Regions from separate parts of the Blautia sp. SC05B48 genome, predicted to be linked through region 2. Evidence: predicted binding sites of a transcription regulator. Region 2 holds the regulator's gene; the other holds the start of a gene.
The links. The regulator HrcA, encoded in region 2, represses chaperone genes, less so after heat shock. The targets are predictions, from matches to a motif close to TGTTAGCACTCNNNNNNNNNGAGTGCTAACA.
Positions count from the first base shown of each region.

Region 1 (16,815 bases), 820 kb from region 2:
TATTTACACAAAACAAAACTATAATATAAGGAGAAAACACCGTGTTTTTACGGGATTGGAACATCACGAAAGGACCGCTGGCTGTTCTTTGCAAGGGTAACTTCCACCGGTCTGGAGAATACGATGCCGGAAATGAATGTGATATTTAGTGCTTTAACAGCGTGGGTTTTAATATCACCTGATCCGCGGGTATATCTTTAAGATCGCAAAGTTCCAATAGTTTTCTGTCTATCAGTAACTGAGCCAGTTTAAATGGGGTACAGCCGTTTAAACTGGCTCTTGCCACGCTATTGATATGGTTAGCTATCAGAGTTACCTTGCTCTGGTTCAGTTGTGCGAAGCCGATACCTTTGGGAAGGATATAACGGATAAATTCATGGTTTTTTTCCAACTTGCCTTTCTGCCAGGACGACATAGGATCACAGTAGAAAACCCGGGATAAACGAGCTGTATCTCCAGGACGTTCAAATATTTCAGGGTCTTTAAAAGAGGAGCCATTGTCTGTGAGGATGACAGGAAATAACTTGTGGTATAGATCAGCTCCAAGCTGTTCATACAGCCAAAGGAAAACTTCCCTGATATTTTTACGGTTATCGGCTTCAAGCAAAAAAATGAGCATAAGGTTACAGTTACGGAATAACATAGTCAGAAGGACTTTCTCAGATTTTCCACCAGCTCCTTCCACAACATCTAACTCTACAACATTTGTGTCTGGATATTCTTCAAGATATTTTTCAAAATGATGGTATGTCCTGTTTTCCCGGTAGCCGGTGTTTTCAGGGGCTTTTCTGGTCTTGCGACGCTTTTTATAGCGTACTTTGCGGGGGAGGTCCAAATTGATAGCAGTAAAATATCCATGATCAATGTAGTTATACAATGTACGGATGGAACAATCGATAAGATGTTGATTGGAAGCGTAAATATGAGATAATGGCTGCCCTTTAAGGAGAAAAGGCGAAACCAGTTGATCCAATTGTTCCAGCGATTCAGGAGTCTGATTGATACCGGAACGGGAAGAAACCTTGATCTCATTATAAAGGTCATGGGCATAATGGGCACGGTAAAAATAGAAGTCATGGGAACAGGTCCGGATCTGTTTACAGTTATTACAGACGTAAGGTGGTTTTTTAAGTCTGTCACAAAGTATAGGAGTAAAATCACGGCAGTACACGGCGCAGCGTTTGGAACGGCATTTAAAGCATAATGACTGGCAGGAAAGGCTGCCACATACATTTCTTTTTTCACAGAAATGAAAGAACTGGCATTCTGAGCGTTTCTTCTGTAGGTCGTCCTGATAATGAGGAACATGTATGAGATGCCGCCGTATCTCCTTTGAGATGGTAGAGGAATCCTTGTTTAACCTCTGAGCGATCTGTGTAAAGTTTTCGCCAATCTGTATACCATGTTCGATAGCAGCACGGTCAGCGAGAGTAAGGTGTTTGTGATTCCCAATATTATTAGTAGCCATAAGTAAATCCTCCTTTGTAATAAAAATGGATCATTTCCGGTGATCGGAGGATATGGGCCAGTGTACCCTGGCATTTGTTATAGGATAGCTTATTGCAGGACTAAGTTCCACCCCTAATTTCAGCAAAAGAACATAAAGGGCTGAGAGTGGAAATTAGTTTTTCATTTTAGGGAAAATGTGAAGAAAGTGTGAAATTAGCACTCGCCTCTTGACAGTGCTAATAATGCGTGTTATAGTACATACAGAACAAAGGAAGAGAGAAAAAGAAATCTTCCGGAGAAAGTTCTTACAGAGTTTTCAGAAACAGTAAATTAAAAACGCCTGCATAATACGCAGCGAATATAGATCAGGAGGAATGAGTTATGTTAATGCCAAGTATTTTCGGAGAAGATTTATTTGATGATTTTATGGGATATCCTGCAGGCCGTCAGGCAGCTGCCAATGCTTATCCTCAGGTGAAGGATATGATGAAGACAGATATCCGTGATGTAGATGGCAATTATGAACTGGAGATCGATCTTCCGGGATTTAAGAAAGAGGATGTGAAGATCCAGCTGAAGAATGGTTATCTGAACATTCAGGCAACCAGAGAAGAGAAGAAGGACGAGAAGGATGATAAAGGTAAATATGTTCGCAGAGAACGTTATACAGGAACCTGCAACAGAAGCTTTTATGTAGGCTCGAGCATTAAGCATGAAGATATCCATGCGAAATATGAGAACGGAATCCTTTATGTAACCTTCCCGAAGGAAGAGACCAAGAAAGAAGCAGAAGAGAAGAAATTTGTTTCTATTGATTGATCGGCATTTACTTTGAAGCAAATATCCGGAACAACCCAAACGGATATTGCAGAGATAACCAGATAATGGCTGGTTGACCGAATGCGGATAATTTTATCCGCCTGACTTAAAACTCCAAATTGCACATTGCATTTGTTTATATAAATGAATATAACCCCCTTTTTTTTCCACCCCTCTGCCAATGCCCGGCAGAGGGGTTCTTTACGTTTCAGCCTGAAGTACAGAGGTGAATTCTGATTAACTTTACACTCCCTCCCCACTCTGTTATACTTGGAACAGGTAAACAGCGGAAATTCGGCAATACTATAAAACTGGGGAAAGAGTTTTTACAGAGGTGAATATATGGGAGATAAGATCAAGGTTATCATGGACTGTGATCCCGGAATCGATGACGGGATCGCACTGGCATATGCGGCAGCACATCAGGATGAACTGGAGCTGCTTGCAGTGACGACATCTGCAGGAAGTACCAGGATAGAAAGAGTGACCAAAAATGCACTGGAGCTGGTGGATTTTTACGGACTGAAGGTTCCGGTGGCAGGAGGCCAGGATCGTCCTCTTGTGAAAGCGGCAATTTATGCGGAAGAATTTCACGGAGAGACAGGGCTTGGCCATTGCGTACTGCCGGAAGCAAAAACAGAGGCTGCTTCTGACAATGCAGTGCTTTTTATCCGTGATATTCTGAATACCCTTCCGGAGGGCGAGCAGGTAGTAATGATTGAAACTGCACCAATGACTAATCTTGCACTTCTGTTGAAGGTTTTTCCTGAAATAAAGAATAAGATCAGAAAAATTGTATTTACAGGCGGTGCAGCAAAAGGCGGAAACATCACACCGGCAGCAGAATTCAATATCTACGCAGATCCGGAGGCGGCAAAGATCGTATTCGATTCCGGAATCCCACTGATCATGTGCGGACTGGATGCTACCCTGAAATGTAATCTTACCAGAAACCAGATCATGAAGCTGTGCCAGTCCGGTGATCAGGCAGCCAGAGCCTGTGGAGATATGGCCGGCTACGTACTTGAAAATTTTTCCAAATATCGCTGCGTGGCAAGTATCCATGCTGCTGTACCGTTTATGTATCTCATCCATCCGGAGTTCTTTAAAACAGAAAAAGTATTCCTGGATGTGGACTGTTCAGACGGTGCCGGACGGGGTGCCACATTATGCGATTTCCGCTGGTGGCTACACGAAGAAGATGAAATGAAAGATATGATTCTGACAGATGCAGATACAGAAAGCTTCCAGCAGGAGCTGTTTGAAGCAATTTATTCTGTTTCTGAGTGCAGAACCGGGAAATAACCGGGATCAGACCATGAAGCAGTTGCGTTCATAAGATATAGAGGAGCAGAACACAGTGCCTGCTCTTCATAAAGATATCTGTGCACACTGTCAGATAAGAGGACAGAAAACCCATGAACTATATTGTATTTGACCTGGAATGGAACCAGAATCCGGATGGAAGAAGACATCCGGATAGTCGGCTCCCGTTTGAGATCATAGAGATCGGGGCAGTAAAATTAAATGAAAAAAGAGAGATCGTTGATACCTTTCAGTGCCTGATCAAGCCCAAAGTGTACCATTGGATCCACGACAGTATCCACGAAGTGATCCACGTGGATTATCATGAACTGGAAAACGGCATTCCTTTTCCAAGGGCGATTCGCAGATTTCTGGAATGGTGCGGGGAGGAGTATCGCTTTTTTACCTGGGGAGACCAGGATGTGATGGAACTTCAGCGCAATATGAAATACTATAATCTTTTGAAGCTGATGCCAGGGCCAGTGCATTACTATGATGTGCAGAAACTTTTCAGCATAAAATTCGAGGATGGAATATCCAGGCGTTCCCTGGAATATGCCACAGACTATCTGGAGCTTCCCAAAAAACGTGATTTTCACCGGGCACTGGCAGACGCCAGCTATACTGCCAGGATACTCCTGGAGATCGATGAAGCATGCATGATCCGTCATCCGTCCCTGGATGTATATCAGAATCCCAAATCCAGAGACAGCGAGATCTATATTTCCTATACAGACCATGATAAGTTTGTGTCCAGGGAATTTGTATCAAAGGAGCGTCTGATGAAGGATCGCATCATGGTAAGTACCATGTGTCCCATCTGCAGATGTCCTGCCAAGCGGAAAATCCGCTGGTTCAGTACCAACAATCCCAAGGTGTATTACAGCCTTGCCCTTTGCCATGAGCATGGACCCGTTGCCGGAAAGATCAGGATCCGAAAAACGGATGAGGGAAAATATTTCGGGGTGAAGACCCTGAGAGCAGAAGATACAGAAGCGGCGGATGAGATCCGTGAAAAGCACGAATCTCTCCGCCGCAGGAAAATGTTACGAAGCCAGGAGAAGATCTGATACGATGTTTCGTTCGTATTGCATTCCCCATCCGACCATTTGTTTCTTATAATAATATTTGCTTTTCAGACGCAGTGGGCCGACAGCATTCTGAAGAACGGCCTGGCGTTTGTTGAGCTGTGATTTTTTGATACCTTTTGGAATAGTCACATAAACCTTTGTCTGATAATAAAACGGATAGGTGTTTCCGTTATTCTTAAGGATATATTTGTCACAGGGGAGTACCTTAAACGGGACTGGCTCCATGGACACCTTCATATCCACCTTTTCAAAATTTTCAAAACCATAATTAAAAAGAGAAGCAGTATCGCTGTAAGCATTTGCCGCGGAAGTAGAATTCAGGATTACGGCTACCAACGTTATATTTCCTCGTTTGCAGTAGGTGACAAGCGTGTTTCCGGATGCATCGGTATATCCTGTTTTTCCGCCACGGACACCTTCATAATAGTATTCGCCGTTTTTCATCATCTTGTGATGATTGAGCAGCTGTCGGGCTTCGGTAAATTTATTGGTAGGCGGGATCTCGTAATAACGTTTGGTACAGTATCGCCGGAAAAGAGGGTTTAGCCAGGCGGATTTGGCGATCTTTGCCATGTCGGAGGCTGTGGTGTAATGATTCTCATCCGGAAGACCGTTAGGATTGTTAAAGTGTGTGTTCTTGCAGCCAAAAAGCTTGGCGCGCCAGTTCATGAGTTCTGTGAATTTCTTTACAGAACCGGAAACTTCTTCCGCAACGGCGACAGACATTTCATTAGCGGACTGGAGCATGACGGCCATCAGGGCCTGATCCCTGGTAAATTCTTCACCGGGAGCCGCATAAATACTGGAATCTCCGGCAGTTACACTGGTGGAAGCGTTCTCAGATACGGTAATATTTGTCTTAGCGTTCAGATTTTCGCAGGCAAGCAGTGTAGTCAGGATCTTTGTGATGCTGGCAGGATAGAGCTGTGTGTCCGCATTTTTGGAATAAAGAACGGCTTCTGTATTTACGTCCATAAGGACTGCAGCCTGTGCTTCGATGCCGGGACCTTTGGGCCACCCGTCAATGGAATCGGTGTCGGCGGCCTGAGAATAATAGCTGGAGTGAGCAGGCATGATTGCTGCGGCCTGACCGGATGACTGTCCATCAGGAACCGGTGTGGCAGTGACGATAGGATCACCATATTCATCGTATCCAAGAGGCGCGGAAGCGCTGCATGGCTCGGCGCCTGTAAGCAGGATTCCCACACAGAGAATACCGGCAAAGATCCGGCGCAGGGATCGTTTTTTCATATTTTTCATAATAAGATACCTTTCAGTAATAAATCCGGGAGAGAAGGTTATTATTCATTTGGAAATCAGTAACCGAAAAAACTCTTGCCCGTTTTGTGATGAGGTGCAGTATTTCATTAATTATAGCATTGTATTAATGAAAAGCTGTATTTTTGCCCTCAAGATTCTGTAGTAGTATACCACTTTCCTCCCGGAAAAACTACTTGCAGTCTGTGAAAATTCCATTAAGAAGAAGTGAACATACATATAATAAGAAAAAATCCCTGAAAACACTTGACATATGGATTTTCCCCAACCTATAATAGACAGCGTATATAGAAAAAGCTGTGATGGAGACAGTAAGCCATATGGAAAGCTTGCAGCGAACCGGGGATGGTGGAAGCCCGGGACGAGTAAATATGGCGGAATATCACTCCTGAGCTTCAGTTCCGAAGTTGTCCGGCAGCAGCCGGGAAGAATATCTGATGTACAGATGATCATCAAGTAAGAGCTGACGGATTTCCTCCGTTACAGGGAACATATATCGGCAGATACAAAGAATTGTCCGCTATGAACAGACATGGAACAACGGCCCGCGCCATAACACAGAGCATAAGACGCAGGAATCCGGACACAGGCCCGTATAATGTAACAGGTGGTACAGCGAATCAGACTTCGTCCTTTTACAGGATGGGGTCTTTTTTTATAAGTGCCCGAAGCATTGGCACGAACAGGTATCTGTGAGGAAAGAATCCGCTGTGGCCTTACAGATGAGGCAGCAGCCAGTAATCAGACACAGGAGGTAAATATTGTGTATCGTAAAGTTGACACGAATCTGAATTTTGTTGACCGTGAAAAAGAAGTTGAGAAATTCTGGAAAGACAACAAGATTTTCGAAAAGAGTATGGACAGCCGTAAAGAGGGCGAGACATACACATTCTATGACGGACCGCCTACCGCTAACGGTAAGCCACATATCGGACATGTTCTGACACGAGTTATCAAGGATATGATCCCGAGATACCGTACAATGAAGGGCTACATGGTTCCGAGAAAAGCAGGATGGGATACTCACGGACTTCCGGTTGAGCTTGAGGTTGAGAAGAAGCTTGGTCTTGACGGAAAAGAGCAGATCGAGGAGTACGGAATGGAGCCGTTCATCCAGCAGTGCAAAGAGAGCGTATGGAAATATAAAGGAATGTGGGAGGATTTTTCCTCTACAGTTGGTTTCTGGGCTGACATGGAGCATCCTTATGTAACATACGACAACAATTTCATCGAGTCTGAGTGGTGGGCACTGAAAGAAATCTGGAACAAAGGTCTTCTTTACAAAGGCTTCAAGATCGTTCCTTACTGCCCGCGTTGTGGAACTCCGCTTTCCGCACAGGAGGTTTCCCAGGGCTACAAGACTGTTAAAGAGCGTTCTGCTATCGTTCGTTTCAAGGTTGTCGGTGAGGACGCATACTTCCTGGCATGGACAACAACACCATGGACACTTCCATCCAACGTTGCACTTTGTGTAAACCCGGATGAGATCTATTGTAAGGTAAAAGCAGCAGACGGATATACCTACTACATGGCAGAAGCACTTCTGGACAAGGTTCTCGGCAAGCTTGCAAAGGATGATGAGCCTGCATATGAGATTCTTGAGAAATATAAAGGAACAGACCTTGAGCGTAAGGAATATGAGCCGCTTTTTGCATGCACAGGCGAGGCAGCAGCAAAACAGCGCAAAAAAGCTCATTTCGTAACCTGTGACAACTACGTTACCATGAGCGATGGTACCGGTATCGTTCATATCGCACCTGCATTTGGTGAGGATGACAGCCGTGTCGGACGTGAGTATGACCTTCCGTTCGTACAGTTCGTAGACGGACAGGGCAACATGACCAAAGAGACACCATATGCCGGTGTATTCGTAAAGAAAGCGGACCCTATGGTTCTCACAGACCTTGACAAAGAGGGCAAGCTTTTTGACGCACCGAAATTCGAGCATGATTATCCGCACTGCTGGAGATGTGACACACCGCTTATCTACTATGCACGTGAGTCCTGGTTCATCAAGATGACAGCAGTAAAGGATGATCTGATCCGTAACAATAATACTATCAACTGGATTCCGGAGAGCATCGGTAAGGGACGTTTCGGTGACTGGCTTGAGAACGTTCAGGACTGGGGTATTTCCAGAAACCGTTACTGGGGAACACCACTGAACATCTGGCAGTGTGAGTGCGGACATATGGAATCCGTGGGAAGCCGCCAGGATCTCTATGAGAAGAGTGGTGACGAGCGTGCGAAGACCATCGAGCTTCACCGCCCATACATTGACGACATCACTATGAAGTGTCCGGATTGCGGCAAGACCATGCATCGTGTACCGGAGGTTATCGACTGCTGGTTTGATTCCGGAGCAATGCCTTTTGCACAGCATCATTATCCGTTTGAGAATAAAGACCTGTTTGAGCAGCAGTTCCCGGCAGACTTCATCTCCGAGGCTGTTGACCAGACAAGAGGATGGTTCTACTCCCTTCTTGCTGAGTCCACACTGCTTTTCAATAAGGCTCCGTATAAGAATGTAATCGTTCTGGGACATGTACAGGATGAGAACGGACAGAAGATGAGTAAGTCCAAAGGAAATGCCGTAGATCCGTTTGACGCACTGAACAAATACGGCGCAGATGCTATCCGCTGGTACTTCTACATCAACAGTGCTCCATGGCTTCCGAACCGTTTCCACGGCAAGGCAGTTGTAGAGGGACAGAGAAAGTTCATGAGCACTCTGTGGAACACTTACGCATTCTTCGTATTGTATGCGAACATTGACAATTTTGATGCGACTAAATATACTTTAAATTACGATAAGCTTCCGGTTATGGATAAATGGCTGCTCAGCAAGCTGAATACCATGGTGAAGACTGTCGATGCAGATCTTGATTCCTACAAGATTCCGGAGGCTGCAAGAGCACTTCAGGAATTTGTTGACGATATGAGTAACTGGTATGTAAGAAGAAGCCGTGAACGTTTCTGGGCTAAGGGCATGGAGCAGGATAAGATCAATGCTTACATGACACTTTACACAGCACTGGTAACGGTTGCCAAGGCTGCAGCTCCGATGATCCCGTTTATGACTGAGGATATCTACCAGAACCTTGTAAGAAGCATTGACACAGACGCTCCGGAGAGTATCCATCTCTGCGATTACCCGGAGGTAAACGAGGCATGGATCGACAAGGATCTTGAGGCAAACATGGAAGAGCTTCTTGAGATCGTTGTTCTCGGACGTGCATGCAGAAATACCGCAAACATCAAGAACCGTCAGCCGATCGGAACCATGTATGTAAAAGCTGAGAAAGCTATGGATAAATTCTACACAGATATCATCGCAGATGAGCTTAACGTAAAAGAAGTGAAATTCGCAGATGATGTAGAGTCCTTCATTTCCTACAGCTTCAAGCCGCAGCTCCGTACAGTAGGACCGAAATACGGCAAGCTTCTGAACGGCATCCGTACCGCACTCTCCGAGATCGACGGAACCGCAGCAATGAAAGAGCTGAGAGACAATGGTGTTCTCGTTCTTGACATTGCCGGAAACAAAGTCGAGCTTGCAGAGGAAGACTTATTGATCGAAACAGCCCAGAGCGAGGGCTATGTGACAGAGACAGACGGTGAAACATCCGTTGTCCTTGATACAAACCTTACACCTGAACTGATCCAGGAGGGCTTTGTCCGCGAGATCATCAGCAAGGTTCAGACCATGCGTAAAGAGGCTGGTTTCGAAGTCATGGACAAGATCATTGTCTATGCAAAAGATAACGATAAGATCATGGATATCATGAAAGCAAACCAGGATGAGATCAAACGTGAAGTACTGGCAGAAAACATTGTTCTGGGAGAAGCAGAGGGTTACACCAAAGAATGGAATATCAACAAAGAGGCTGTAACACTGGGAGTATCCAAAGTACAGGAGGAAAACTAATGATTGACAAGCAGTTTGAGAAAGAGGAGTTCAAAAAAAGCGTAAAAGAAAACGTAAAATTCCTTTATCGAAAAACACTGGAAGAGGCTACACAGGAGCAGATTTTTCAGGCTGTAAGCTACACTGTGAAAGACGTGATCATTGACAACTGGCTTAAGAGCCAGAAGGCGTATGAAAAACAGGACCCGAAGATCGTATATTATATGTCCATGGAGTTCCTTATGGGCCGTGCCCTTGGAAACAACCTGATCAACCTTGGCGCATACGGCGAGGTTAAGGAGGCTCTTGAGGAGCTTGGACTTGACATTAACTGCATCGAAGACCAGGAGCCGGATCCGGCTCTTGGAAACGGTGGACTCGGAAGACTGGCAGCGTGCTTCCTGGATTCCCTTGCAACTCTGAATTACTGTGCATACGGATGCGGAATCCGTTACCGTTACGGTATGTTCAAGCAGGAAGTACGCGATGGTTATCAGGTAGAGGTACCGGATAACTGGCTGAAGAACGGATATCCTTTCGAACTCCGTCGTCCGGAGTATGCAAAAGAGGTTCATTTCGGCGGATATGTACGCGTTGAGTGGGATCCGGTGAAGAACGAGAATAAATTCATCCATGAAGGATATCAGGCAGTTAAGGCTGTTCCTTACGATATGCCGATCACAGGTTATAACAACGATGTTGTAAACACACTTCGTATCTGGGATGCAGAGTCGATCGTAGACTTCAACCTTGACTCTTTCGACAAGGGTGATTATCACAACGCAGTAGAGCAGGAGAACCTTGCACGTACTATCGTAGAGGTGCTTTATCCGAATGATAACCATATGGCAGGTAAAGAGCTTCGTCTGAAACAGCAGTACTTCTTCGTATCTGCCAGCCTTCAGGCAGCCATTGCCAAATATAAGAAAACTCATGATGATATCACAAAACTTCATGAGAAGGTTGTATTCCAGATGAACGATACTCATCCGACTGTTGCAGTAGCAGAGCTGATGCGTATCCTCATTGATGAGGAAGGTCTTGGCTGGGATCAGGCATGGGATATCACAACAAAATGCTGTGCTTACACTAACCACACTATCATGTCCGAGGCACTTGAGAAATGGCCAATCGAGCTGTTCTCCAGACTGCTTCCGCGTGTATACCAGATCATCGAGGAGATCAACCGTCGTTTCATTCTTGAGATCCAGCAGAAATATCCTGGAAACTTCGAGAAGATCAAGAAGATGGCGATCATCTATGACGGACAGGTTAAGATGGCTCACCTCGCGATCGTTGCAGGCTACTCTGTAAACGGTGTTGCACGCCTTCATACTGAGATTCTCAAGAATCAGGAGCTGAAGGATTTCTATGAGATGATGCCTGAGAAGTTCAACAACAAAACAAACGGTATCACACAGAGACGTTTCCTTGCTCATGGAAACCCGCTTCTGGCTGACTGGGTAACGGACAAGATCGGACCGGACTGGATCACAGATCTTTCCCAGCTTTCCAAGCTTAAGGTTTACGCAGACGATGAGAAGGCTCTTCAGGAGTTCATGACCATCAAGTTCAAGAACAAAGAGCGTCTTGCAAAATATATCCTGGAGCACAATGGTGTTGAGGTTGATCCGCACTCCATCTTCGATATCCAGGTTAAGAGACTTCATGAGTACAAACGTCAGCTCCTCAACATCCTGCATGTGATCTATCTGTACAACCAGATCAAGGCACATCCGGAGATGGATTTCTATCCGAGAACATTTATCTTTGGTGCAAAAGCTTCCGCAGCTTATGCACGTGCAAAGAAGATCATCAAGCTGATCAACTGTGTGGCAGATGTTGTAAACAATGATGCTTCCATCAACGGTAAGCTGAAGGTTGTATTCATCGAGAACTACCGTGTATCCAACGCCGAGATCATTTTTGCGGCAGCAGATGTTTCCGAGCAGATCTCCACAGCAAGTAAAGAGGCTTCCGGTACAGGTAACATGAAATTCATGCTGAACGGTGCTCCGACACTTGGAACCATGGATGGTGCCAACGTCGAGATCGTACAGGAGGTTGGCGAGGAGAACGCATTTATCTTCGGTATGAGCTCTGACCAGATTATCAACTATGAGAATAACGGCGGTTACGATCCGGACTTCATCTACAACACAGATCCGGAGATCCGTCAGGTACTGATGCAGCTGATCAACGGAACCTTCTCCAGCGATACAGAGATGTTCCGTGACATCTACAATTCACTTCTCGACAAACGCAACATGCCGAGACCTGACCAGTACTTTATCCTTGGCGACTTCCGTTCCTATGCAGAAGCACAGAAACATGTTGAGGAAGCATACAAAGATGAGAAACGCTGGGCTAAGATGGCACTTCTGAACACAGCATGCAGCGGTAAGTTCACATCCGACAGAACTATCCAGGAGTATGTAGATGATATCTGGCACCTGGATAAGGTTGTTGTGAAAGAGAACTAAGATATATAAAGTAATCTGCAAAGTATTACCATAAAATAAATTTCCACACAAAAACAGGGCTCGTCAGAATTGGCGACAGCCCTGTTTTTTGTGTGGAAATTATGCCGGATTGATGACGATCCGGTTCCGCCTGGCCAGTGCAATGGCGATATGGCAGCCTTCCGCGATGGCGCAGGCTTTATCGGCAAAGCTGATGATCCAGGCTTCTTTGTTGCGTGGAAGAGGTCCCAGAGGGAACATATGTGAGAGTATCGCATCCAGCTCTCTGTCTGTGACATCAAAGTGTGTGGCACTGTTGTCTGCGGCAGCCTTCGGGTGATAAAACGCCTGATGCTCACCGGTCGGAGTCTCCGCCCTGAAGTCATAGGGACAGAAGTCGTGGAGAAGCCCTGCCCTTGCGGCGGCTTTCTCGTCACATCCCAGCTTCCTGGCAATGAACCAGGAGAGGTAAGAAACATTGATACTGTGCATGAGCCGTGTGGTCCACTGGTGGTGGGTGTACAGGCTCAGCTTCAGGAACTCTCTGTTACAGAGGATGTTCTTCACAAGCGCATGATATTCCTGTGAGACCTCATCCGACACCGTGATATCCATCGGCAATCACCTTCTTTCTTTTGTTTATAATTTCATTATGACGATTATGGAGAAAAATGCAATATGGTTTATAGTTTTTTTAGAAATTAGCTTGGACAAATTTATTTGGGATGGGAAATGTCAGCGCGCAGAAGTAAGGAGAATGTTTTTGGGGGTCTGTTCTTTGGGAAATTATGGTATAGTAAAGTGAAAATGCTATAACGGTTTTATGGACAGCTATATAAGATAGGCTGAAAATAGCTGATTTAGATGGTTGACATAATAAAAAGAAGAGGAGCGTAATATATATGAAACCAGAAAAACTGATCGAAGTACTTTCCGTTGCAGAGTGGTTAAAGGATGCAGTGCGTCATAGTTATACTTCCGGTGGCAGGCGGGAGAGCGTTGCAGAGCATTCCTGGAGGATCACGTTGATGGCATATTTTGTCAGTGATGAGTTTCCTGAGGCAGATCTTCTGAAAATTATGAAAATGTGCCTGATCCATGATCTGGGAGAAGCTTTTACCGGTGATATCCCGGCCTTTGAAAAAACGGATAAGGATTCGGAGAAAGAAGCCGATGTGCTGGGAGAATGGGTGAAGACTCTGCCGGAGCCGTTCAATAAAGAAATGTCAGAACTCTATCAGGAAATGGAAGAGCAGCAGACTCTGGAGGCCAGGATCTATAAAGCTCTGGACAAGCTGGAAGCTCTGATCCAGCACAATGAATCTGATATTAAAACCTGGATTCCGCTGGAGTATGATCTGCAGATGACTTACGGAAATGAACAGGTGAAATTCTCAGAATATCTGACGGAGCTTCGCGCAAAGGTTCGGGAAGATAGTGTACAGAAAATTCAGAAAAAACATTGATGAAGATGAAAAACTCCTGTATACTAATATGTATAGAATAAGTCCAAAATGCTTATAAAAGGGGGAAAAAGTAATGAAAAAAGCAGTAAAGAGATTATTGGTGTTATTTCTGGCACTTACATTTATCGTGACAGATCTTGCAGTAGCACCGGTCACAGCACAGGCGGCGGGTACGCTCAAATTTACTAAGTCTGTTGCTCTTATGAAAGGTGAGGAAATCGGATATGGAATCATAAACTCCGTCAGATCCGACAAAGTTCTGGGACTGAAATCCAGTAATACCAGTGTGGTGTCAGTAAGAAAAATGCCGTTTCTGGGTGATTATACCATTACGCTGAAGGCAAAAAAAGCAGGAACTTCTATTGTATCCTTCAAAGTAAGAAGAAAGAATGGAAAAACATATTCTTTCAAATCTAAAGTTACGGTACATAATTATACAAACCCATTAAATGTGTGCAAATTCGGAAGAAAAGATTATAAAAAATCCTTTGATAAAAAGACCATGGTCCCGGTTACAAAAGGTTATCCCAGAAAGGCAAAAGTATGTATCACTGCAAAGAAGGGCTACAAGATAGTTGCAATATATTACAGTGAACACGGAACCGGAAGACAGAGAAAGATCAAAAACGGAAGTACAGTCACTATGGATGGATCACATTATCTGCAGATACTGTATAAGAATACCAGCAAAAATTATGTATCATCGGTATATCTGGATGGATATAGTATGTAGAGATGACGAAAAAAGGAACCGGGAGACCGGTTCCTTTTTTGGTGATTTCCTGCTAAATTGAAAACTTTTTAATTTCATCCTGTGTAAGATCGATAAGTTTTTTTCTATGTTTTTTTGCATATCTTGATAATTCGAGTAAATTTACATGGCAGGATGGGGCATTCATGTAGGGGTTAGGTTTTTTAAAGTATTCTGGATTGAGGGCTGATTTTTTTAAAAATTTAGGTTTCGTTCCATTCATAATGATACACCTCCAATAGATTCTTTGCCTGTTCTTCATCAATGAAAAACTGATATTGATGAAGCATTCCCAAATATTCTGCATGGAATACATTTATATAATGTTGTAACAGTTCTTCATTAGCAGCAAATCCATGAACAGCACCTTCATATCCCCATTCCATAGATTTATCTGCAGCTATAGCAAAAAGATGTCCGCCTACACCAACATATTTCTGCTTATCGTATTCATGTTTATTGTTATGTGGAGCAGTACAGGCCCAATGGATATAAGCTGCATTGGAATCTTTATCATTTTTTATGCCTATGAGCCCTTGAATAGAATTATCTTCTTTTAGTGCAAGAGCGTAAACATCAACATTTCTGGGGAGTTCATTCCAATTAATGTGCCAGCCATTAGATTTCTGAAATTCCTTCAGGTATGCACGACTTTGGATTTTAAAAACAACCGTTTCTTTAATTTCTCCAGTTTTAGTGTTCTTTAAACAAGGAACAATTTCATCTATCCATATGTTAATACAGCCTTGTTCTAATAAGATCATGGAATCCTCCCAATAAAGAAATGTAGTGATGTGAAATAAATAAAGAAATTTCCATACGTTGGAAATTGCGAAGAACTTGTAATACTTAAGAATTTGTTTATATAAGTATACTATTTTGGACACGATTTTTCAATTAAAATATTTCGACAATTTATGACATATTAGTTAAGATCACTTGCAAAGTTGCACACTAATTTGCACATATTCATCAAAAAAGAGGGAACCATTTTGAATGATTCCCTCTCGTAAAGATCCTTATTTTATGCGGCTTTATTATTTGCCGAAATATCTCTTAAGCAGACCAGCGAATGCTTTTCCGTGTCTTGCCTCATCCTTAGCCATCTCATGTACTGTGTCATGGATTGCGTCAAGGTCAGCTGCTTTCGCACGTTTTGCAAGGTCGAATTTACCTGCTGTAGCGCCGTTCTCAGCCTCTACACGCATCTGAAGGTTCTTCTCTGTGCTGTCTGTTACAACCTCACCAAGGAGCTCTGCGAATTTAGCTGCATGCTCTGCTTCCTCGTAAGCTGCTTTCTCATAGTACATACCAACTTCCGGATATCCTTCTCTGTGAGCAACTCTAGCCATTGCAAGATACATACCAACCTCAGAGCACTCGCCCTCGAAGTTAGCTCTCAGATCTGCAAGGATGTCCTCGCTGACGCCTTTAGCAACGCCTACAACATGCTCAGCTGCCCATGAGAGCTCGCCTTCCTGTTTCTGGAATTTAGAAGCTGGTGCTTTACATACTGGACAGGCTTCCGGTGCCTGCTCGCCTTCATAAACATATCCACATACTGTACATACCCATTTAGCCATAGTAATGATCTCCTTTTCTTTTTTGAAATATATTGTTTATTTTTGTTTCTTTTGAATTAATAATAGTAATTATTACTATTTTATAGTATCATATGATCTTTATTTTGTCAAGCTTGTTTTTCTTCTTTTTTCAGGCATTCCTTGCAGATCCCATAGAAGCTTGCGTCTACGTCAAAGACTTTTCCGTGGATAAATTCTGCAGCTGCCTGTTCAAGAATTCCGTTAAGGCTGTCTGACTGCATATCGATCACCCGGTTGCATCTGGTACACATGAAATGTGAGTGTGGTGCGACCCTTCCATCGTAGCGATCCGCGCTTCCGAAATTGGTCAGCTTCCGGATCTCACCGATGTCACTGAGAAGAGAAAGATTACGGTAGACAGTTCCGAGGCTGATGTTCGGGTAGATCTGTCGAAGATTCTCGTATACTGTATCTGCCGTTGGATGATCTGTTCTGGATCTCAGAAATTCCTTGATGGATTCTCGCTGACGGCTGTATTTAAGTGCTGCCATAATGTCCTCTCCTTTCGGTAATAGTAATTATTACTGATATTATAATACATGACAGAGGGAGGTTTGTCAAGAGGTTTTGATCTGATTATCCTGAAATATTTTCATTTTATGAGCTGGATGTAAATAAGTATTTTTACGCTGCAGGTGTAGTGGATATTTGCAACCATGCAGGGGACTTACCTGATTCGGTTA
Region 1 is NZ_CP040518.1:1,639,644-1,656,458, forward strand. Features, by position in the region: gene EYS05_RS07570 (IS30 family transposase) at 146-1,468, opposite strand; gene EYS05_RS07575 (Hsp20/alpha crystallin family protein) at 1,831-2,268, shown strand; gene EYS05_RS07580 (nucleoside hydrolase) at 2,611-3,573, shown strand; gene EYS05_RS07585 (3'-5' exonuclease) at 3,687-4,643, shown strand; gene EYS05_RS07590 (D-alanyl-D-alanine carboxypeptidase family protein) at 4,620-5,924, opposite strand; gene ileS (isoleucine--tRNA ligase) at 6,706-9,870, shown strand; gene EYS05_RS07600 (glycogen/starch/alpha-glucan phosphorylase) at 9,870-12,332, shown strand; gene EYS05_RS07605 (HD domain-containing protein) at 12,432-12,926, opposite strand; gene EYS05_RS07610 (HD domain-containing protein) at 13,214-13,777, shown strand; gene EYS05_RS07615 (hypothetical protein) at 13,851-14,510, shown strand; gene EYS05_RS07620 (hypothetical protein) at 14,563-14,751, opposite strand; gene EYS05_RS17650 (hypothetical protein) at 14,732-15,292, opposite strand; gene EYS05_RS07630 (NADH peroxidase) at 15,566-16,111, opposite strand; gene EYS05_RS07635 (Fur family transcriptional regulator) at 16,219-16,623, opposite strand.
Region 1: EYS05_RS07575 (Hsp20/alpha crystallin family protein) is a predicted target of HrcA. The motif match lies at 1,661-1,691, and genes of this name have one in related genera.

Region 2 (16,815 bases):
CGCAAGGATGTGATCGTGGTTTCGTCGGTATCCTGTATCTATGGCTTAGGTGCACCTCAGGAGTTTTTTGATATGATGATCTCTCTTCGCCCTGGAATGGAGAAGGACCGTGATGAGGTTATCAAACAGCTGATCGATATCCAGTACACAAGAAATGAGATGGATTTTCACCGTGGAACCTTTCGTGTCCGGGGTGATGTGCTGGAGATTTTTCCGGCGAATTCTACAGACCGGGCAGTACGGGTGGAGTTTTTCGGAGATGAGATCGAGCGTATCACAGATATCGATGTGCTTACCGGAGAGATCAAAAGTGTGGAAAGCCATGCAGCGATTTTCCCTGCATCTCATTACGTTGTGCCTCAGGAGCAGATCCGTCGTGCAGCAGATGCCATTTTGGAAGAGATGAAGCAGCAGGTGGAATACTTTAAAAGTGAGGATAAGCTGATCGAGGCTCAGAGAATTGCGGAGCGTACCAACTTTGATGTGGAAATGATGAAGGAAACGGGATTCTGCTCCGGGATCGAGAACTACTCCAGGCACCTGACAGGGCTTGCACCGGGGCAGCCACCGTATACACTGATGGATTACTTCGGAGATGATTTTTTACTTATTATAGATGAGTCCCATAAGACAGTTCCCCAGGTTGGCGGTATGTATGCCGGTGATCAGAGCCGTAAACAGACACTGGTGGATTACGGCTTCCGACTTCCGTCTGCTAAGGATAACCGTCCATTGAGCTTTGATGAATTCGAGAACAAGCTTGACCAGGTAATGTTTGTATCTGCGACACCGGGAGAATATGAATATGACCATGAGCTTCTCCGCGCAGAGCAGATCATCCGCCCTACCGGACTTCTTGATCCGAAGGTAGAGGTGCGTCCGATCGAAGGACAGATCGATGATCTTGTGGCAGAAGTAAATAAAGAGATCGAGAAGAAAAACAAAGTTCTGATCACTACTCTGACCAAACGTATGGCAGAAGACCTTACCGATTATATGAAAGATCTGGGAATCCGTGTCCGGTATCTTCATTCTGACATTGACACCCTGGAACGTGCGGAGATCATCCGTGACATGCGTCTGGATGTATTTGATGTGCTGGTGGGAATCAACCTTCTGCGAGAAGGTCTGGATATTCCCGAGATCACCCTGGTTGCGATCCTGGACGCAGATAAAGAAGGCTTCCTTCGTTCGGAAACATCCCTGGTACAGACTATCGGCCGTGCTGCCCGGAACAGCGAAGGCCATGTGATCATGTATGCGGATAACATGACAGAATCCATGGAAAAAGCAATCTCGGAGACAGAAAGAAGGAGAGCGATACAGGAGGCTTACAACAGGGAGCATGGCATCACTCCGACCACGATCAAGAAGGCGGTCCGTGATCTGATCGCTGTTTCGAAGAAGGTGGCAGAGACAGAAGTGAAGCTTAAAAAGGATCCGGAATCCATGAACCGAAAAGAACTGACGAAGGTGATCGCTCAGGTAGAGAAGCAGATGCGTGCTGCGGCAGCAGACCTGAATTTCGAGCAGGCTGCTGAGCTGAGAGACAAGATGCTCGAATTAAAAAAGAATCTGGAAGAATTAACGGAATAGGCTGCAAAGCAGCTGACAGTACAACACCCCTGGCTGTAATAGCCAGGGGTGTTGCCGGGTATGCTCGATCTGTTTTTAGGAAAAGCTTATTTTGTAGTTGAAAAGCCCAGGGAGCGCAGGGTGATGCCGGAGCCCTTGAGAAGATCAGCCCAATATGGAACAGCCATATCCAGAGTGTCATTTGCAATTTCGGAAGCATCTTTTTGTGTCAGGATCTCATAAGGATCTGTAAGCTTGGAAGAACTGATCCTGGGAGCGGCCTCTGTAACACAGACTGTGCCAGGCAGAATTGCCGATTCTGCCGGGAGTATGGCCAGTACAAAGACTGTCATCAGAGATATCAGGATTTTTTTCCATTTTTTCATAGCGATCCCTCCTTCGAAAAAATATGATGATTCTCTTTATTAATTGATTGTAAGTAAAATTCCGGAGAAGGGCACTGGCATTTGTGCCAGTAACTTTGTTATAAAGAAGAGAAGAAGTTATGTATGCTGTTCCCGATAGGCGGAAGGTGTGATCCCCATTTTCTTTTTGAAGCTGGTGCTGAAATAATATTGATTGGCATAACCACATTTCAGACTGATCTCCTTCAGACTCATAGTAGTCGTAGTCAGGTAACGGGCGGCTGCGGAAATTCGCTGAGATGTGATAAAGTCACTGAGACTGATTCCCTGATTTTTTTTGAAAAGAGCACTTAAATAAGCAGGGCTTACATTGGCAGAGGCAGCAATATCATTGAGGCAGAGCGTATTGTCAGTGTAGTGTTCATTGATATAGGAAATCACCAGTTCACAGAGCTTCTGGTGATAATCATTCATGGAGGAATCAAGCTTCCGGCATAAAAGATGGCACAGATCCTTCAGCCATTGACATAGCTCTTCCGTATTATGAAACTCATTTATGTGGTTGTAAACATACAAAATTTTAGCTTCAAGGTCATGCGTATCCAGATTTAATTCATAGAAAAATTTCAGGATCCGGCCAAGAAGAGAATAAATCTGTATGAAAGCGAAATTCTTTGTGCGAAATTTCTGAGTGAGCCAGTCGGAAAAATTCTGAAACCAGAGATCTATGGCAGCGGTATCCTTTTTGCAGAGAAGCCGGATCAGTTCATCCTCCTTTGTATCTGAAAAATCTGCAACAGACAGATCGGAACCCAGAGCCTCTCTTCCGTCAAAGATATTCTGATGCGGGAAAAAGAATCTGTATTCCAGTGCATGTACGGCGCTTTTATAAGAATGGTTCAGGTTCCAAAAATCCTGGACAATTGTTCCAATACCTGCGTTGAGAGAAAGTCCCAGTGGCTGGCAGGCATCTGCGATTGAGGAAATAAGTCCGCTGGTAAGCTGGCGGAAGCTGTTGGACTGACAGCCGCTGTGTCCCAGAATGCACAGATAGCCATCCATATCCGGGAGAAGATACACAAAATCAAGAGAAGCGGTTTCCTCAGTTATCAGATCCTGAAGGTTGAAAAGCTCCATCTGAAACTTTTCAATCCCGTAAACAGCTTTTAGATCCGGAGCATTTTCAAGCTCCAGAATAACAACTGTATAAAAATCATAATTCAGCTCCAGGTTCAGATACTTAAGATAAGGCTTCAGTCGGTAGGCTGCTTCAGAAGACGGAAGGTGTGTGATCTCGCGGAAAAATTTTTCCGTAAGAAGAGGCCTGCTTTGTTTCAGAAGCTGGAGATTTTTCTGTTCCTTTTCCATCAGTGCAAAAGCGTTTTTTACCTTCTGGATAAGATAGGCATAATCCAGAGGCTTTTCGATATAATCCAGAGCACCGAGGAGCAGAGCGCGTCTTGCATATTCAAATTTATCATAGGCACTGATCAGGATGATCTTCACCATAGGATTGATCTCAAGAGCTTGACGGCTCATGGAAATGCCGTCAAGATCAGGCATTTCAATGTCAGAAATGATCAGATCTGCCGGTTCTTTTTTCATGGCTTCGATAGCAGAGGTTCCATTGTAGCAGACATGGATGATCTCTGCATTCAGTGTTTCCCAGTCTATGTTTTTTTCGATACCTTCTGCAGATAAGTAATTATCATCTACGATCATTATTTTTTTCATCGATATCTTCCTCCATCTGTTCGAATTCAATGGTGACGTATGTGCCGTTTCCGGGGTTGCTGCGGATCCTTACGGAACCGTTTCCGTATAATGGGTTGGAAATACGGGAACTTACGTTGGAAATTCCAAAATGCTTCTCATAATCAATAACATTATGCTCAATAGCATGGCGCAGCTGTGCAAGGGTTTCGGAGTCCATGCCGGCACCGTTGTCCTCAATGGAGATCACAACCGTATCATCGCCATAAAGAACATGGATCGAAATGAAAACAGCTGGTGTGCCCGAAGAAATCCCGTGCAGAATGGAATTTTCGAGAAATGGCTGAAGTGTAAACTTGCAGATCAGGAAATTTTCGATTCCATCTTCTGCTTCGATCTCCCAGTCCAGATTATCTTTATGACAGAGCTTTTCCATTTCCAGATAAAGCCGGGCAATTTCCAATTCATCTTTAATAGGAATAAGTTCCTTTGATTTACGCAGGGTAAGACGGTAAAAGGCAGTCAGATTTGCAATCATCTGATCAGCAATGTCAAGCTTTCCAAGGGACTGGCAGGTACGGATCGATCCCAGGATATTGTAAAGAAAATGCGGATTGATCTGTGACTGGAGCAGCTGGTATTTCAGACGTTCTTCGTTTACGGAAAGATTTACAATGGACTTCAGGTTTCCGGCTATTGTGTGCTGCATATCTTCAAAGGTGATGCCCAGTCTGTCAATCTCATCATACCTGGAAGGATCATCCGGGTGGGGAACAGTAACGATAGATAGATGTTCCGGGTCATATCCCAGCTGAAAGGCTTCCATTGCATAGGAAAGTGCAGTGATCTTCCGGGTAAGATTTTCGGAAAACAGGATAACGATGATAACAGTAAGGAGCAAGAAAATAAGGACAGTGATCAGTAAGGCACGGATCAGGATGTGCGTGTTGCCCTGAATATAGCTTTCCGGGATTTCGGTAACATGAAGCCAGCCATTGCTTAAGGTGCAGCAGTTATAATATTTGTCGCCGCTGTGAAAAGAAGAATCTGCATTTCCTTTGAGTTTCTGAAACTGTGCTTTGGAAATTCCGGATAAATTCAGTGAGGATGTATTTTTTGCTGCAATCTCTCCGTGATCTGTGAGAATGTAGCTGTATATGCGGGAATCCAAAGCAGCAGGCTGCAGATAAGTGGTAAGCTCTGAGGTGTCCAGAGCAATGCCGTAGGCGTATTCCAGAATACCGGTGGCCTGATTTTTCAGTGCCCGGACGCAGAGGATCACATCGGCAGATGATTTTTTTGTGGACAGTATTTTAGGCAGAGGCATATTGGAAACCGGTATCCAGACAGAGGAAAAGCCTGAACCGGAAACAATATTTTTATCCAGACCATATGCAGAAAGCTCATCTGTGGAAAAGAAGTACAGGCTTTCTTTTGAACCGAGCTGATCGGGCTGCAGAAAAACATATACATGGAAGAAATCGAATGTGGATTTATACAGCGAAATATTGTTTTTTACAGTGGTGAATTTTTTCAGTGCATCTACCTTATTAGAGGAAGGCTGATTTAGGGAGTACATTTGAAACTGTATGGTATCTGCTACATTTTCAACCTGACCGAGGCGGTCGTTCAGCTGAGAGACCAGCTGCTTGTCAGTCATTACGGCAGAATCGATGATACGATCTCTGGCAATGTTATAGGAAATGTGATAGCTGATGAAGGTCAGGGAAATCAGAGGTACCATAGTTGCGATCAGAAATGCGAGCAGGAGCTTATAGCGAAATGAGGAAAAAATGGGTGGGATACATTTGTGGAATTTCATAGTACATACTCTCCTTTATGTCGAAAACAAATTAATGAAACCGAATCCAGCTGTGAAAAAAAGCCGTTACAAATATAGATTATATAAAAGGATTATAAAAAATTAACAACAAAAATACAAGAGAACGAAAAATAATATAAAGAAATCATAAAATATTGTATTTAGAATGAGGGGGCTCTCTGGTATCCTTAAACCATCAAAAACAGGTGTGGACAAACACGAAAATGTCCAGAAAGGAAGAAAGATATGAAGAAAAAAGTAATGAGTGCAGTTTTGGCAGCAGCGATGGTTGTGGGTATGGCAGGTAACGTGGTTACTGTTTCCGCAGAGGAGAAATATGATCTTACCTTATACAGCATCGACACCACAGACCCGGATTTTGAGGACTGGCTTGCAAATGTGGAAGATGCCACGGGCCTGAACATTAATGTAATTGCGGCACCTACAGATACAGATACCCGTCAGCAGAAGATCACCACAATGCTTTCCACAGGAGATGCTTCCGTGGATGTCATTCAGATCAACGATGAGATGAGTGCGGCATTTAAAAATTCCGGATGGCTGGAAGGACTGAATGATACAGTAATGACAGATGATATCGCTGATCAGTTTGCCCAGGGATATGTAAAGAATATGATCACAGATAAGGACGGAAACATTATCGGTGTTCCAGGCTATACAGGATATTTTGCATTCTGGGTAAATCAGGAGATCATGGATGAGGTCGGAATCAAATCCATTGATACAAAAGAGGATTTCATGAAGTATATGAAGGCTGTTTCCAAGGACGGAAGATTCGGCTACGGCGGTTCCTGGGAGAAAACTTATGCATTTAACGAGCTTGCACAGTTTGTAAACATGTTCGGCGGCGATTATTTTGACTGGACCAAAGAGGAAAACAAGGAAGCAGTTCAGTTCCTCCACGATCTGGTTGCTGATAAAGAAACATCCATCGAGCAGATCGCTGATAAATATGAGCAGATGAATCCGAAGATCAATGACGGAAAATACGGATGCTGGTTCATGTGGGGCCTTGGAACAGATTATGCAAAGGCAGATATGCTTGGCGCAGATAAGATCCACATGGAAATGGTACCGGATTTCAGCGGCAAGGGAGAGCGTGCGATCTTTACAGATTCCTGGAGCTATGTTCTCAACAAAGCATCCAAGAATAAAGATGCAGCTGTGAAATTCCTCCAGTATATGGCTGATGAAGGCGGAATGGAAGCTTCCTATAAAGCATTTGACAGATATCCTGCAAGAAAGGATGTTGCAGAGAAGGTAGTTCCGGATTCTGACCCGGCAAAAGAAATGTACAGCAGATATGCAAATGAATGCAATGTACAGGGACGTCCGATGGTGGCACAGACAATGGAATTTATCAGCGATATGGGAACAATCTTCCAGTCCTGTATGAAAGACGAGATTACAGTTGATGAGTTCTGCAAGAAGGCTCAGGATGTGGTAGATATGTATAAGTAAAAGATATAAAAAAACAGCAATGTAAAGCAGAGGTAAAAGTCTGCTTTACATTGCTTGATGAACAGGGAGGAAAGTTCCATGACAATAAGCAAAAAAAATATGAAGTGGATACCATGGCTTTTGATCCTGCCGGTTGTACTGATTCGAGGTTTTACAACAGTATATCCCATTCTGATGACTGTGAAAAACAGCTTCTTTAATATCAGTATCCTTGCAGGTATCAATGAATTTATAGGCTTCAAGAATTACCTGAAGGTATTTTCTGATCCTAAAGTGCTCACATCGATCAGCTTTACGGCAATATTTGTGGTTGCTTCCATGATCTTTCATGTGATCCTCGGAGTTATCCTGGCACTGATCCTGAATATGAAATTCAAAGGCCGCCGTTTTCTGAGGACCATCGTGCTGATCCCGTGGGCTATGCCTGCAGTAGTAGCCGGTATGGCTGCAAAATGGGCATTTAACAATGATTATGGTCTGATCAATGATTTTATCCGCTGGTTTGTACCGGGTTACCAGAACAGCTGGCTGATCAATACAGGTACTGCAAGAGCAGCGGTAATTGCAATGGACCTGTGGAAGGACCTTCCGTTCTTTGCAATTCTTGTACTTTCCGGACTTCAGTTTATTTCCGGCGATATCTATGAGGCAGCAAAGGTAGACGGTGCAAACGGGATCCAGAGCTTTTTCCGGATCACACTTCCGCTGATCGCAAAAAATGTCCTGACTTTATGTATTCCGTTCACACTCTGGAGACTGACAACCTTCGATCTGGTTTATTCCATGACATCTGGAGGCCCTGGAGAGGATACTGCGCTGATCGCATACAGAATCACAACAGAAGCATTTACAAATCTAAACGTAGGATATGCTTCGGCGCTGGCTATGCTGCTGTTTGTTGTAATGGCGATCTTCAGCTGGCTGAATATACGTGTTATGAATAAGTTTGACAGTTAGGGGGAATTATCGTGAAGAATACAGGAAAATATAATGTTTATCATGGAGTGGTAGCCGTTGGAAGATGGGTTCTGTTTGCAGTTGTGGCTTTTCTGATCCTGTTCCCGGTTTACTGGATCTTTATTTCTTCGATCACACCGTCAGGAGAACTGTTTAAAACACCGATCGATTATCTTCCGGATCATCCCACACTGGAAAGCTATAAATTTCTGATACAGAATGTAGGACTGCTTTCAAAGATCGGAAATACAGTTCTGATCGTAGGCATTACACTTGTGATCAGTACCGTGCTGTGTGCAATGGCTGCCTATGGCTTCTCAAGATTTAACTCAAAGGGAGTTTCTGTTGCATTTGCGTTTGTTCTGGCTACCATGCTGATCCCTGAGGTTGTCACAGCCCGCCCGCTGTATGAGTTTATGCAGAAGGTAAAGCTGTATGATACATATCCGGGACTTATCCTTCTTTATATCAGTACCGTTATACCGTTTACGGTTCTGATCCTCAGAAACTTTGTCGGTGAGATCCCGATCTCACTGGAGGAGGCAGCTGCTATTGACGGCGCATCTTTTTCACAGAGACTGTTTACGATCGTTCTGCCGCTGATGAAGCCGGCAATCGCTACGGTTTGCATTATCAACTTTATTACCTGTCTGAATAACTTTTTCACACCGTTGTTTTATTCAAATGGTATTCAGGTACTTTCTGTTTCCATCGTACAGCTTCCGTTACGTGACAACATGTATGGAGTTCCGTGGGATCTGGTCAGCGCCATGGGATGGATCATCCTTCTTCCGATCATTATCTTTGTAGCTGTTTTTGAGAAACAGATCATGGATGGTATCATGGCAGGTGGAGTAAAAGCGTAAATATAATATTTTTAATTTCCAAAAGAGAGGAGAAAACAGATATGTATCAGGCATTTACAGGCGGACTGGGAGGGATCGCACTTGCAAAGCATGGAAAAAGCCGTGCGATCAACGCAGAAAATCCTCATGGAGAAAAAGGCAGAGGCGGTATGGCTGCAAGTCATCTGGGACCGTCCAGAAAAGGAAGCCCGTGTCTCAGGGATATTGAGCCGGGAACTGTGGTAACTCTGGCAGAAATGGAAGGACCGGGACAGATCAATCATATCTGGATCACCGTTGATAACAAGACTACAGAGGCAGATTGCTTTGTACTGAGAGATCTTGTGATCCGTATGTACTGGGATGACGAGGAAACTCCTTCCGTGGAAAGTCCTCTGGGTGATTTCTTCTGCTGCGGATTCGGAAGGGAATGTTTTGTAAATTCTGTTCCGGTGGCTGTTGTTCCAAACAGGGGCTTTAACTGCTATTTCCCGATGCCGTTTAAGAAGAAAGCAAAGATCACACTGGAAAACCAGCATGCAAATAAAATCCCGGCTTTCTTTTATCAGGTAGATTACTGTCTCTATGATGAGCTTCCGGACGATATTGCTTATTTCCATGCGCAGTGGAGAAGGGAACGGTTGACAGAAAAAACAAAAGATTATACAATTTTGGATGGAGTAAAAGGAAAAGGCCATTATATAGGAACCTACATGGCACTTACCACACTGGAACGTTACTGGTGGGGCGAGGGAGAAATGAAGTTTTATATTGACGGAGATGAGGAGTATCCGACCATCTGTGGAACAGGAACGGAAGATTACTTTGGTGGTTCCTGGAGCTTTGCCAAACAGGTGGATGGAAAAACCGTGGAACAGAATTATAACACGCCGTATCTGGGATATCCGTATTATTCTGCCCATGACGAGCTGATCCACAATTTTTATCATAATGATGACTGCCCGCCAATGAGAGGCTTTTACAGATGGCATTTACAGGATCCGATCTGCTTTGAAGAGGATCTTCGCGTTACGATTCAGCAGATAGGCGTCGGATACCGTGGCCTGTTTGAACGACAGGATGATGTGGCAAGTGTAGCGTACTGGTATCAGACACTTCCTCATGCACCGTTCCAGCCGTTGATGTCAAAAGAGGATAGATGGCCCAGATAAAAAGGGTGGTAGAGATTGAAAAAACAGGTATTTTGCGGGGTATTTGCCCTGGCTCTGGCAGTGACAGGATGTGGAGTCCAGAAGAAGGAGGCTGCATCTGATATTGTGCCGGAGAACAGACAGGAACTGACGATCCTTCATGTGGATGCAGGCACAGAAGGCTTTGATTCTTTTATCAGCCAGGCGGAAAAAGATCTTGGAATAAAGATCCATATTGAAAAATGTCCGGCCAATGCGGACAATCGCCAGGCCAAAATAGCAACTCTTCTGACATCAGGAGATGATTCTGTTGATCTGATCACAGTAAATGATGAGATGATATCCGAATTTAAACATAAGGGATTTCTTCTTCCGTTGGAAGATACGGTTATGACAGAGGAGACAGCGGCGAATTTTCTGCAGGAATACCTGAAAGAAATATGCATGTCAGACGGACATATTTTTTCGGTACCGTTCAGGATGGATATCATGGCATTCTGGGTGAACCAGGAATTGCTGGATCAGGCTGGTCTGGACAGACTCTCCTGTCTCAGTGATCTTGAGATCCTTCAGAAAAAGCTTCAGAATACGGGAAAATATGCATATGGGGATGCATGGGAGATTTCTTACATATATAATAGTATCAGCGAGTATGTCGATTTTTTCGGAGGAGATTATACAGACTGGACGGATCCGAAAACAAGAGAAGCGGCAGAATATATGAAGCGAATGCTGGATACAGGGATGATATCAGAGGAGAATCTGATCGACCAGCATGACCAGCTGAATGAAAAATTTATAAACGGCCAGTATGGATGTATGTTTATGTATACCGGTGTGTTGAGTACTTTTCAGAATGCAGGCGTGTATGGAAAAGATAAGATCCATATGGCACCATTTCCGGAATTTGACGAGAAGGTGACCAATATCGCAACCTGGCAGTATGTACTGAATAAAAATTCTGATCATAAAGAAGCAGCTCTGAAGTTCCTTCAGTATGTGTCCGGATATGAGGCCAGTAAAAATTACGGACAGCTGACAAAAATGTGTCCGGCAAGACTGGATGTGATCGAGGATAAGAATTTTGATCTGGATGGCATTGAAATGATCCGGCAATATCTGAAAGATTATAAGCTGAAAGCAAGACCACTGTGTGCCGATTCCATAGAAGCCGTTTCGTCCATGGGAACGGAATTTCAGAAATATATGCTGGGACAGAAAACAGAAGCGGAATTTTTTGCCGGGGCACAGAACTGCATAGACCAGTATTACAAAAAAGCATCGTACTGATGCTTTTTTTGTTTTGAAAAAATAAGAACTTTTTTTCAAAACATATTGACAAATATTTTACATGGTGATATCTTAAAGACTGTAGATGTTAGCACTCCACTAAAATGAGTGCTAACAGATGTAAAAAAAGAATCAACATCCGTCAGGAAAGAATAAAAAGGAAAGGAGATGGATTCATGGAAGAGGTGTTGAATGAGCGCAAGCAAAAAATCTTAAAAGCAATCATCAAGACCTATATGGAAACCGGAGAACCGGTTGGTTCCAGGACCATTTCCAAGTATGCGGATCTCAATGTCAGTTCCGCAACGATCCGAAATGAAATGTCAGACCTGACAGATATGGGCTATATCGTCCAGCCTCATACCTCAGCAGGAAGGATTCCTTCAGATAAGGGCTACAGACTTTACGTCAATGAGTTGATGAAGGAGAAGGAAGCGGAGGTCGCAGAGCTGCGAGATCTGATCATTGAGAAGACAGATAAGATGGATAAGGTGCTTAAGAAGGTTGCGAAGGTTCTTGCTTCCAATACCAACTATGCTACCATGGTTTCCGTTCCGCAGTACAGCGGCAACAAGGTCAAGTTCATCCAGCTGTCGAGGATGAGCGAGCTTCAGCTTGTGGCAGTGGTTGTCAGTGACAACAACACAGTCCGGAACCAGATCATCAATCTGGATGAGGAAATGGACGACCAGACGATCCTGAAACTGAATCTTCTTCTTAACACCAATCTCAATGGGATCCCGATCCAGGATATCAACCTTGGGATGATCGCCAGACTGAAGGAACAGGCAGGCAGCCACAGCGGTGTGGTGGCAACGGTTCTGGATGCAGTGGCAGCCACCATTCATGTGGAAGAGGAAGATATGGAGATCTATACTTCAGGTGCAACTAACATTTTCAAGTATCCGGAGCTTGCCGATAAAGAGAAGGCAACGGAGCTGATCTCCGCATTTGAGGAGAAGCATGAACTTGCCGATCTTGTAAAAGAACAGATGTCAGATGGAGAGAATACAGGAATTCAGGTTTACATCGGTGATGAGATGCCAATCCAGACCATGAAGGACTGCAGCATTGTAACTGCCAGATATGAACTGGGAGACGGAATGTACGGAACCATCGGGATCATCGGTCCCAAACGAATGGATTATGAGAATGTAGTGGACAGTCTGAAGGAACTGAAGAATCATCTGGATGACGTTTTGAAAAAGAAGAAAACTTAGAAAGGCGGTAGAAAAAAAGTGTCGGAGGAAACAAAGAAAACATCCGAAGAGCAGGAAGCGGAGAAGGAAATCCCCGTAACTGACGGAAATCAGGAAGAAGAAAACCTGACACCGGAGGGAGAAGATCTGCCGGAGGAAGAAAATAATACTCCAGGCGAAGAAGCTGCCTCAGAGGATAAAAAAGAAGAAAAATCAAAAACTTCCTTCTTCGGAAAGAAGAAAAAAGATAAATCTGAGCAGAAGGTGGAGGAACTTACCGATCGCCTGAAGCGTACCATGGCTGAATTTGATAATTTCCGTAAAAGAACGGAAAAAGAAAAATCCAGCATGTACATCATCGGAGCAAAAGAAATCGTTGAAAAGATCCTGCCGGTTGTGGATAACTTCGAAAGAGGTCTTGCACAGGCACAGGAAGGCGATGCTTTTGCAGATGGAATGAAAATGATCTACAAGCAGCTTACCACAACACTGGATGAGCTTGGTGTGAAGCCGATCGAAGCAGTGGGAAAGGAATTCAACCCGGATTTCCATAATGCAGTGATGCATGTGGAGGATGAAGAGGTTGGAGAGAACATCGTGGTGGAAGAATTCCAGAAGGGTTACACCTACAAGGATTTCGTAGTACGCCACAGTATGGTGAAGGTTGCGAACTAACTGACAACAAACTTTATTTTAACAGATACAGACTAAAACAGGAGGAAAAAATCATGGGAAAGATTATTGGTATTGACTTAGGTACAACAAACAGCTGTGTAGCCGTAATGGAAGGTGGACAGCCGACAGTTATCGCAAATACAGAAGGCGCAAGAACAACACCATCCGTTGTAGCATTCACAAAAACAGGAGAGCGTCTGGTAGGTGAGCCTGCAAAACGTCAGGCAGTTACAAATGCAGACAGAACGATCTCCTCTATCAAAAGAGAGATGGGTACCGATTACCGTGTAACCATCGATGACAAGAAATATTCTCCACAGGAGATCTCCGCAATGATCCTTCAGAAACTGAAAAAGGATGCAGAGGCATATCTTGGTGAGAAAGTAACAGAGGCAGTTATCACAGTTCCGGCTTACTTCAACGATGCTCAGCGTCAGGCTACCAAAGATGCAGGTAAGATCGCAGGTCTTGATGTAAAACGTATCATCAACGAGCCTACAGCAGCAGCTCTTGCATATGGCCTTGACAATGAGAAAGAGCAGAAGATCATGGTATACGACCTTGGTGGTGGTACATTCGATGTATCCGTGATTGAGATCGGTGATGGTGTTATCGAGGTTCTTTCCACAGCTGGTAATAACCGTCTTGGTGGAGATGACTTTGATAAGAAAGTTACAGATTACATGCTTGCTGAGTTCAAGAGAACAGAGGGCGTAGACTTAAGCAACGACAAGATGGCTCTTCAGAGACTGAAAGAGGCAGCTGAGAAAGCTAAGAAAGAGCTTTCTTCCGCAACAACAACAAACATCAACCTTCCGTTCATCACAGCAACTGCTGAGGGACCGAAGCATTTCGATATGAACCTTACAAGAGCTAAATTTGATGAGCTGACACATGACCTTGTAGAGATGACTGCTGAGCCGGTTCGTCGTGCACTGTCTGATGCAGGTATCACAGCTTCCGAGCTTGGCCAGGTACTTCTGGTTGGTGGTTCTTCCCGTATCCCGGCAGTACAGGATAAGGTAAGACAGTTAACAGGCAAAGAGCCGAGCAAGAACCTGAATCCGGATGAGTGTGTTGCACTTGGTGCTTCTGTACAGGGTGGTAAACTTGCAGGTGATGCAGGTGCCGGTGATATCCTTCTTCTGGATGTTACTCCGCTGTCTCTGTCCATTGAGACAATGGGTGGTATCGCAACTCGTCTGATCGAGAGAAATACTACAATTCCTACAAAGAAGAGCCAGATCTTCTCCACAGCAGCAGACAACCAGACAGCTGTAGATATCAACGTTGTACAGGGTGAGCGTCAGTTCGCAAAAGACAATAAATCCCTCGGCCAGTTCCGTCTGGATGGAATCCCGCCAGCACGTCGTGGTGTTCCGCAGATCGAGGTAACATTTGACATCGATGCCAACGGTATCGTTAATGTATCTGCTAAGGATCTTGGAACAGGTAAGGAGCAGCACATCACGATCACAGCTGGTTCTAACATGTCCGATTCCGATATCGACAAAGCTGTCAAAGAAGCAGCTGAGTTCGAGGCTCAGGATAAGAAACGTAAAGAGGCGATCGACACAAGAAACAATGCAGACTCCATGGTATTCCAGGTTGAGAATGCACTGAAAGAAGCTGGCGACAAGCTTGACGCAAACGATAAAGCAAGTGTTGAGGCTGACCTCAATGCACTGAAAGATCTTCTTGCACAGACAGCAAATGCTCAGGAGCTTACTGATTCTCAGGTTGCAGATATCAAAGCTGCACAGGAGAAGATGATGGAGAGCGCTCAGAAACTGTTCTCCAAGATGTATGAGCAGACTCAGGGAGCTCAGGGTCAGGCTGGTCCTGGACCGGATATGGGCAACATGGGCGGAAACGCTGGTGCTCAGGGCGGAAATGAAGCAGGATACGGCGATGATGTTGTAGATGCTGATTACAAGGAAGTCTAAGACAAGTAGGAAATAATTACAATGGCTGATAAAAGAGATTATTATGAAGTCTTAGGTGTGGATAAAAACGCCGACGACGCAACATTAAAAAAAGCATATCGTAAGCTGGCCAAGAAATATCACCCGGATGTAAATCCGGGTGATAAAGAGGCTGAAGCGAAATTCAAAGAGGCGACAGAGGCTTACTCCGTTTTAAGTGATGCCGACAAGAGAAGACAGTATGATCAGTTTGGTCATGCGGCATTTGAAAACGGCGGCGGAGGCGGTGCCGGCGGCTTTGGTGGATTTGACTTCAACGGTGCGGATATGGGAGACATCTTCGGAGATATCTTCGGAGACCTGTTCGGCGGCGGAGGCAGAACCAGACGGGCCAACAATGGACCGATGAAGGGTGCCAACCTTCGTGCACGTGTGAACATTACTTTTGAGGAAGCGGTTTTCGGATGCGAGAAAGAGCTGGAAATCGTTCTCAAAGATGAGTGTACCACATGTCACGGAACCGGAGCGAAACCGGGAACATCACCGATCACCTGTCCGAAATGTAAAGGCCAGGGCCAGATCGTTTACACCCAGCAGTCCATGTTTGGTATGGTACGTAATGTTCAGACCTGTCCGGATTGTAACGGAACCGGTAAGGTGATCAAGGACAAATGCAGTGCCTGCCGTGGAACCGGATATACCTCTTCCAGAAAGAAGATCCAGGTATCTGTACCGGCCGGTATTGATAATGGTCAGTGTATCCGTATCCGTGAAAAAGGTGAGCCGGGAACCAACGGCGGACCGAGAGGAGATCTGCTGGTTGAGGTAAATGTAGCCCGTCATCCGATCTTCCAGAGACAGGATATGAATATCTTTTCAACAGCTCCGATCACATTTGCACAGGCTGCACTTGGCGGTGAGATGCGTATTAATACCGTTGACGGTGAGGTTTCCTATGAGGTGAAACCGGGAACACAGACGGATACAAGAATCCGCCTGAAGGGCAAAGGTGTTCCGTCATTACGTAACAAGAACGTTCGTGGTGACCACTATGTAACACTGGTAGTCCAGACTCCGACAAATCTCAATGAGGAAGCAAAGAAAGCTCTGGAAGCTTTTGATGCGGCATGTGGAAACCGTCCGTCAGAGGACAGCACATCCGAGACTTCCGAAAAAACCGAAAAGAAGAAAAAAGGTTTCCGTGAGAAAGTAAAGGAAATGTTTGAGGAATAAATAAAGTGAAAACAGGAAAGAGGCACAAAATGCCTCTTTCTTTTTTTTCTGTATTCGTGTATATTAAAAGAAGTGCCCGTTTTCGGGACAATAGAAAACAGGCGACAGACTGGAATGAAAATCCGTAAATGTGTATACAGCATAAGGAGATATAAAAGATGAAATGGAACCGTTTTACACTTAAGACAAAAACAGAGGCAGAGGATATTGTGATCTGTACACTTGCCGAGGTGGGGATTGAAGGTGTGGAGATCCAGGACAAGCAGCCGCTGACCGATGAGGATAAGGCACAGATGTTTGTGGATATTATGCCGGAAGGACCAGCAGATGACGGGATCGCATATCTGAACTTCTATCTGGAAGAGGATGCGGATACCGAGGCAATCCTGAAAGATGTGAAGGCTGCACTGGAGGATCTGAGAAGCTTTGTGGATATCGGAGAGGCAACCATCACAGAATCCCAGACAGAGGACAAGGACTGGATCAATAACTGGAAACAGTACTTCCATCAGTTCTATGTAGACGACATTCTGATCGTACCGTCCTGGGAAGAAGTGAAGGCAGAAGATAAGGACAAGATGAT
Region 2 is NZ_CP040518.1:2,458,260-2,475,074, forward strand. Features, by position in the region: gene uvrB (excinuclease ABC subunit UvrB) at 1-1,596, shown strand, start outside; gene EYS05_RS11320 (hypothetical protein) at 1,683-1,961, opposite strand; gene EYS05_RS11325 (response regulator) at 2,079-3,674, opposite strand; gene EYS05_RS11330 (sensor histidine kinase) at 3,649-5,475, opposite strand; gene EYS05_RS11335 (ABC transporter substrate-binding protein) at 5,722-6,957, shown strand; gene EYS05_RS11340 (carbohydrate ABC transporter permease) at 7,036-7,914, shown strand; gene EYS05_RS11345 (carbohydrate ABC transporter permease) at 7,926-8,780, shown strand; gene EYS05_RS11350 (glycoside hydrolase family 172 protein) at 8,822-9,931, shown strand; gene EYS05_RS11355 (ABC transporter substrate-binding protein) at 9,947-11,200, shown strand; gene hrcA (heat-inducible transcriptional repressor HrcA) at 11,377-12,420, shown strand; gene grpE (nucleotide exchange factor GrpE) at 12,439-13,074, shown strand; gene dnaK (molecular chaperone DnaK) at 13,128-15,020, shown strand; gene dnaJ (molecular chaperone DnaJ) at 15,042-16,232, shown strand; gene prmA (50S ribosomal protein L11 methyltransferase) at 16,391-16,815, shown strand, end outside.